2 regions of the Gordonia sp. SMJS1 genome follow, and region 2 is predicted to be linked to the other one. Evidence: predicted binding sites of a transcription regulator. Region 2 holds the regulator's gene; the other holds the start of a gene.
What was found. The regulator LexA, encoded in region 2, represses DNA repair genes until DNA is damaged. The targets are predictions, from matches to a motif close to CGAACANNTGTTCG.
Positions count from the first base shown of each region.

Region 1 (3,409 bases), 990 kb from region 2:
CCGCCCTTTGTCGTCCAATTTGGGCGTGTAGGTACCGACGAATCGCACGGACACGTCGACACCTCCTGCCCACCGGGTTCCGCGTCGTATCTCGCCTCACCCAGTGATGCCACAGTACCCCACTTTCCACCACTTTCCACCCCCACCGCCCCCGCATTCACCCACTGACAGCAAATTCCCAGTTCAGGGAGCTCAAGATGACGATGAACGCGCGTGTCGCCGGCGCGTCATGGGCGGAAAGAAGGGCAACCAGCGTGTGACCAGAGATACCGATGAGGTCCGAGAGGCGGGAATTCCAGGCGTAAATCCTCTAGTGGGGCAAAGTGGGGCGACCCGGTGGGGAGAAGTGGGGATCGCCGGTGGCGAGAAGTGGGGATCGCCAGTATGGAAGCGCGAGGACCGTTGACCGGGCGTTCGATCCCGTCGACCGTGCGCCCGGATCCGTTCAGCGTGCTCTGGAGAGCAATCGAGGACATGAAAGAGCCGCGTGCCCGAAGGCACGCGGCTCAGTCGAATATGCGAAGTTGCGGGAGTCGGTCAGCCGATCGACGAACGCGGAGTCGGGATCAGCGGATCACTCCTGCTCGAACCGGCGATTGAATCGCTCCTCCATGCGTTCTGACAGCTTGCGCTTGGCGCCGGACGACCCCGATTGCTTCTTGCCGGACCTGGTCGACGACGAGCCCGCCTCGGCGGTGTTGTTGTCTCCCCAGAGAGCGAAGAGGCCGGCCCCGAACATCACCAGGAAGCCCAGGAGGCTCACGATCGGGAATCCGCCGATGTTGATGTTGACGATGAGTCCGCCGACCAGCATCACCAGGCCGACGACGAAGACCGCTGCCGCCTGCAGGCGACGACGACCGCTCGACTTCCCAAGGCGCCGACGCTTGACACTGGACGCAAACTTGGGGTCTTCCGCGTACAGCGCGCTCTCGATCTGTTCGAGCATGCGTTGCTCGTGCTCCGAAAGTGGCACCGACCCTCCTTCTCACTGATCCGTGACGCCGACGAAGGTCACCCGCGACCGGAAAGGCGTCTGCGCCTATATCGTCCCATGATACGAGGTGAAATCGACCGCGACCACCATTACTCGCTGTTGCCGACGACCGGGCGGTGCCAGAAACCGCAAAGTGTGGCCGGATTCACGCCGTCGCGCCGATCTGCGGCGCTTCGGCACCGAGTTTTCCTTGCTCGTAGGCGATGACCATCGTCTCGACCCGACGCAGGAAGTCGAGGACGAGCAGCCGCATGCCGGCGACGCTGTCGGGGTCGATCGTGCGGATGATCCCGGACTCGATCTTCATCCGAACCGGCGACAGCGCGGCGAACCGGGCGGCGATCGGCGCCAGCTCTGGGGCGACCACACCGATGCGGGTCCAGGCGTTCGACGTCCTGCGCCGCACGGTCCCGACCGGTTCGTGCACGGCGAGGGCCGCGCCCGAGGCGCGGAGGGCAACGAGGTACAGCTGACGGAACCGCTCGACGTCGTCGTCGACGCCGTCGGCATTGTCGAAGAGCACGTGTGCACGCTCGAGGAGATCGCGCGCTCGACCGACCATCACCGGGTCGACGGGCGCCGCGTGGGTGAGAGCCGTGGCGCTGCGGTGTCTGGCCATGTCGTCCTCCTCGTGCGTATGGGCTGTGTCCGGCGGCAGACGCTTCCCTCGTCCGCCGCCGGACCGTGTCGTCGGATGAACGCGAACAGCTTGCGGAGGCACATTCATCGAACATCCGTTCGACACGTTCAATATAGCTATCCCGGCGTCGGCGTTCAAGACATCTGTGACCCGAAACCCCCGCCGGGGAGTACAACGCCACCACCTGCGGGCCGATTCCTGCCGAGTGTGCATCATCGATAGGACAATTCCCGGAAGTGGCCTGCGACGCGATGCCCCCGGCAGAGGGCGGCCCGCCCCAGCGGCAGCCGACCTCGTCTGCAGGTCGACGACGCAGGACGAACGATGCAGAGAACGGAAATCCGTTGACCATCCGCCTGGTGAGCCTGAGTGGCCAGGACGCCCGGGCCTGGCTCGAGCCGGCCCTGGAGATCTACGTGACCGCGATGAATTATCCGCGCGGTACGGAGATCCATCGGGCCGGGCTCTGGCGCGAACACATCGCGCGGCCCGGATGGCGTGCGATGGGCGCGGTCGAGACGGTGACCCCACACGAGGCGCGGACCATGCCGGCCGCGCGGCGCCGGGTCGGTCCGCCGGTCGGCTTCGGACCCGACGACCTGCTCGTCGGCATCGCCTACGGCTACACCGGCGCGACCGGTCAATGGTGGAACCAGCAGCTGCGGCTCGGACTCCGCCAGACGGGCCGACCGCCCGAGACGGTCGAGGCGATCGCGCGCGACTACTTCGAGCTCACCGAGCTGCACGTCCACCCGACCGCTCAGGGCCGAGGTATCGGCCAGGGGCTCCTCGCCCGGCTGCTGGCCGACCGGCCCGAACGCCATGTGCTGCTGTCGACCCCGGAGATCCCCGCCGAGGACAACCGCGCGTGGTCGTTGTACCGGCGGATGGGTTTCACCGACGTCCTGCGCCACTTCACCTTCACCGGCGATCCGCGTCCGTTCGCGTTCCTCGGCCGTCCGCTCCCCCTGGAACTGCAACCCCCGGCCGCCGCCCGCCGCGCCGGTACCGGGAGCTGACGATGCACGGCACACGGCGTGACGCCGTCGTCATCGGCGCGGGCCACAACGGCCTGATCGCCGCGGCCTACCTGGCACAGGCCGGACGGGATGTGGAGGCACTCGAGCGGGACGACATCCCAGGCGGCGCGGTCTCCACCGTCGAACGGTTCCCCGGACATCGGGTCGACCGGGGGTCGTCGTCGCATCTGATGATCCGTCACTCCCCCGTTCTCGACGACCTCGACCTCGCCGCGCACGGCCTGCGCTACATCGACTGCGATCCGTGGGCGTTCGTCCCGGCCACCGCGACCGCCCCGCCGATCGTCTTCCGCACCGACCTCGACGCGACGTGCGCTTCCATCGAGAACGCCTGTGGTGCAACCGATGCCGCCGCATATCGACGGTTCGTGGAGACGTGGACGCCGCGGGCGCGGGCGGTCATGGATGCGTTCTACCAACCCGCGACGATGGGGAAGTTCGGCCGGGCCTTCGGCGGGCTCGGCGGCACCGCCACCACGGCACGCACGGGGTTGTTCGGCCGGCGCGGTGGCCGGGTGCTGAACCTGACCGCCGAATTGATGGCCTCCGGCGATTCCCTCCTCGACGAGTATTTCGAGTCCGAACAGCTCAAGGCGGGACTCGCGTGGTTCGGCGCCCAGTCCGGACCGCCCATGAGCGCACCGGGCACGGCGCCGATGATCGGATTCGCCGCACTCATGCACCGAATCCCGCCCGGACGCGCGATCGGGGGCAGCGGCGCACTCACCGAGG
Region 1 covers NZ_CP123381.1:3,317,331-3,320,739, forward strand. Annotated here, with positions in the region: gene mraZ (division/cell wall cluster transcriptional repressor MraZ) at 1-54, opposite strand, end outside; gene QAD21_RS15060 (DUF3040 domain-containing protein) at 575-976, opposite strand; gene QAD21_RS15065 (SAV_6107 family HEPN domain-containing protein) at 1,143-1,616, opposite strand; gene QAD21_RS15070 (GNAT family N-acetyltransferase) at 1,982-2,656, shown strand; partial or broken gene QAD21_RS15075 (NAD(P)/FAD-dependent oxidoreductase) at 2,659-3,409, shown strand, end outside.
Region 1: the regulator LexA is predicted to act here: its motif matches at 1,725-1,738, upstream of QAD21_RS15065 (SAV_6107 family HEPN domain-containing protein).

Region 2 (3,409 bases):
CGACCCGACCACTCGCCGGAGAAGCTCGGCGTCGGTGTGGAGATCGCCGAGGAACGGCGCGCCGACGAGGTCACGCGCTTCGCCACCGCGGCCGGCGCCGTCGCCGCGCGGCTGCGCACGCGCGCGTCGCAGAACACCGGGGTGACGGCCGAGGTGCTCGCCGCGACGGCGGGCCTGGCCGAGGACCGCGGCTGGATCGGTGCCGCGACCGCGCTCATCGGCAAGGGCGCCCCCGCCGAGGCCGCTGCCGTCGCGGCCACCGAACAGTTCGCGGCGGTGTTCACCAAGCTCGGCGGACTGATGGCCGAGCGGGTCACCGATCTCAACGACGTGCGCGACCGGGTCCTCGCCGAACTGCTCGGCCTACCCGAACCTGGTGTGCCCACTCCGGAGGTGCCGTCGGTCCTGCTCGCCGACGACCTCGCGCCCGCCGACACCGCGGGCCTCGACCCCACGAGCACCATCGCCCTCGTCACCCGCCTCGGCGGACCGACCAGCCACACCGCGATCATCGCGCGCCAGCTGGGGATCCCGTGCGTGGTGGCGGTGGCCGACCTGGACGAGATCGAGCCCGGCACAACCGTTCTCGTCGACGGCAGCACCGGGCGGATCGAGGTGGAGCCCGATGCGGAGGCGGCCCGGGCTCGCGTCGACGAGGATCGGCGGCATGCCGCACTCGTCGCCGGCTGGACCGGTCCGGGGCAGACCGCCGACGGGGTGGCCGTGGCGGTGCTCGCCAACGTCGCCGACGGATCGTCGGCACGCGCCGCGGCCGGGTACCCCGTCGAGGGCGTCGGGCTCTTCCGCACCGAACTCGCGTTCCTCGAGCGTGCCGACGAACCGTCGGTGGACGAGCAGGCCGCGATCTACCGGGAGGTGCTCGATGCGTTCGACGGGCAGAAGGTGGTCATCCGCACCCTCGACGCCGGGTCCGACAAACCGCTCCGGTTCGTGACCCATCCCGACGAATCGAACCCAGCGCTCGGCGTGCGGGGCGATCGGATCGCGCTGGCGCACCCCGAGATCCGCGCGCATCAGCTCGACGCGATCGCGCAGGCCGCGTCGGGGTCGGCCGTCGCGCCGTGGGTCATGGCGCCGATGATCGCCTCGCCGGCGGAGGCGCGCACCTTCGCCGCCGAGGTCCGCGGCCGTGGTCTGGTCGCCGGGGTGATGATCGAGGTGCCCGCGGCGGCGATCCTGGCCGAAGCCGTCCTCGCCGAGGTGGACTTCGTGTCCATCGGCACCAACGATCTGACCCAGTACACGATGGCGGCCGACCGGATGTCGGCCGATCTCGCCGGACTGACCGACCCGTGGCAACCGGCCGTGTTGAGCCTCATCGCGGGTGTCGCGGCAGCGGGTGCACGTCAGGGAAAGCCGGTCGGGGTGTGCGGCGAGGCCGCCGCCGATCCGAACCTCGCCTGCGTGCTCGTCGGTCTCGGGGTCACCTCGCTGTCCAGCGCGCCGGCTGCTGCGGCGGCCGTGGGGGCCCGGCTCGGCGAGGTGTCCGCACCGGACTGCCGGGCCGCCGCCGAGGCTGCCCTGTCCACCTCGGATCCCGCCGCGGCGCGCGAGGCGGCCGCGGCGGTGCTCGACGGTTCGGTCGGTGGAGAGGTCAGACTCGCCGCATCACGGTGACGACCTTGCCGAGGATGACGGCATCGTTGCCCGGGATCGGATCGAACAGTTCGTTGTGCGGCATGAGCCAGACGTTCGGGCCCTGACGCTTGAAGGTCTTCACGGTGGCCTCGCCGTCGATCATGGCCGCGACGATGTCGCCGTTGTCGGCGACGTTCTGCTGCCGGACCACGACCCAGTCGCCGTCGCAGATCGCGGCGTCGATCATCGACTCGCCGACGACGCGCAACAGGAAGAGCGATCCCTCGCCGACGAGCTCACGGGGCAGTGGGAAGACGTCCTCGACGGCCTCCTCGGCCAGGATCGGACCGCCGGCCGCGATACGGCCGAGAACCGGCACGAAGGTCGGCTCGGGAAGCTGGCCGGCCGTCGGGGTGTCCGGCGACGGGGTGTCACTCGGGGCGATGTTGACCGCACGGGGACGGTTCGCGTCGCGCTTGAGCAGCCCCTTGCGTTCCAGCGTCCGCAACTGATGGGCCACCGATGACGTCGAGGCCAGGCCGACCTCGTCGCCGATCTCCCGGATGCTCGGCGGATAACCGCGCTCGCGCACCGAGCGGCGGATCACCTCCAGGACCCCGGCCTGTCGCGGGGTGAGTGAGGCCTCGGCGGCGGCGGCGTCGAACGGGGCCTCGTCGTCGGCGCCCCGCGCTCGGCCGCGCCTATCGCCGGTGTCACTCATGTTCGGTTCCTCTCGTCTTCGGAACGTGCTGGTAGATGGCTTGCGCCGGGTCCGAGCCTAGCGGAGTGCGACCGGCACCTCAAACATTTGTTCGATGTGTCGCGAGACTTTGTCGGGACGTCGTGCTACAAATTCGAACATCAGTGCATCGAACATCTGATCGATGTTCGAACACCGACCACCACACCCGCACGATCCCAGACACCCGAACACCGGAGGGCACCATGCGCACCGCCACTCTCGTCGCTCCCGTCCGCACCGACCGTCCCGACGCCGTCCGGCCGCGCACCGACCGCGCCGATCGCGTCCGGACCCGCGCCCCGCTGTCCGACGGCGGCCGACCGGTCGACAACCGGCCGGCCGGCACCCGGCCGCGGGGGGCATCGCCGGTGACCCCGCGGGTGGGCGGTACCCACTGTGGCTCTCCGGTCGGGGTCCGGGGACGTGGCCCGGTCGGGCCCGACGCGGCGGTGTTCCGTCGCCGCCGCCGCACCGCGGTCGCGCTCCTCGCCGGTGTCGGGCTGGCGTTCGTCGTGTGGGTGTTCGGTGTCGTCGGCCAGAATTACTCGGACTCGCTGACACCGTCCGCCGTGAGTTCCGAGGTCGTCCATGTGCGCTCGGGGGACTCGCTCAGCTCGATCGCCGGCCGGGTGGCACCCGAGATGCCGCGCGAGGTCGTGATCGACGAGATCGTCGCGATGAACGATCTGGGGTCGAGCGCGCTGCAGGTGGGCCAGCCCCTGCTCACCCCCCGGTACCGCTGAGGCCGGGCGGTATCCTCGATGTCACAGGGGCCGGCCGACAAGCGGCGGGGCGCACGCTTCGGGTGCGTTCCAGCGTCCCGCGACCTGCGTGAGGACACGATGCGCTGCCCCTTCTGCAAGAACGACGACACCAAGGTCATCGACTCGCGTGTCGCAGATGAAGGGCAGGCCATCCGCCGCCGTCGCTCCTGTGTTGAGTGCGGTCGCCGGTTCTCGACCGTGGAGAGCGCCGTGCTCGCGGTGGTCAAACGCAACGGCGTGACCGAGCCGTTCAGCCGGGAGAAGGTCATGCGTGGCGTGCGGCGAGCCTGTCAGGGCCGCCACG
Region 2 covers NZ_CP123381.1:2,330,285-2,333,693, forward strand. Annotated here, with positions in the region: gene QAD21_RS10660 (putative PEP-binding protein) at 1-1,638, shown strand, start outside; gene lexA (transcriptional repressor LexA) at 1,616-2,320, opposite strand; gene QAD21_RS10670 (LysM peptidoglycan-binding domain-containing protein) at 2,545-3,084, shown strand; gene nrdR (transcriptional regulator NrdR) at 3,184-3,409, shown strand, end outside.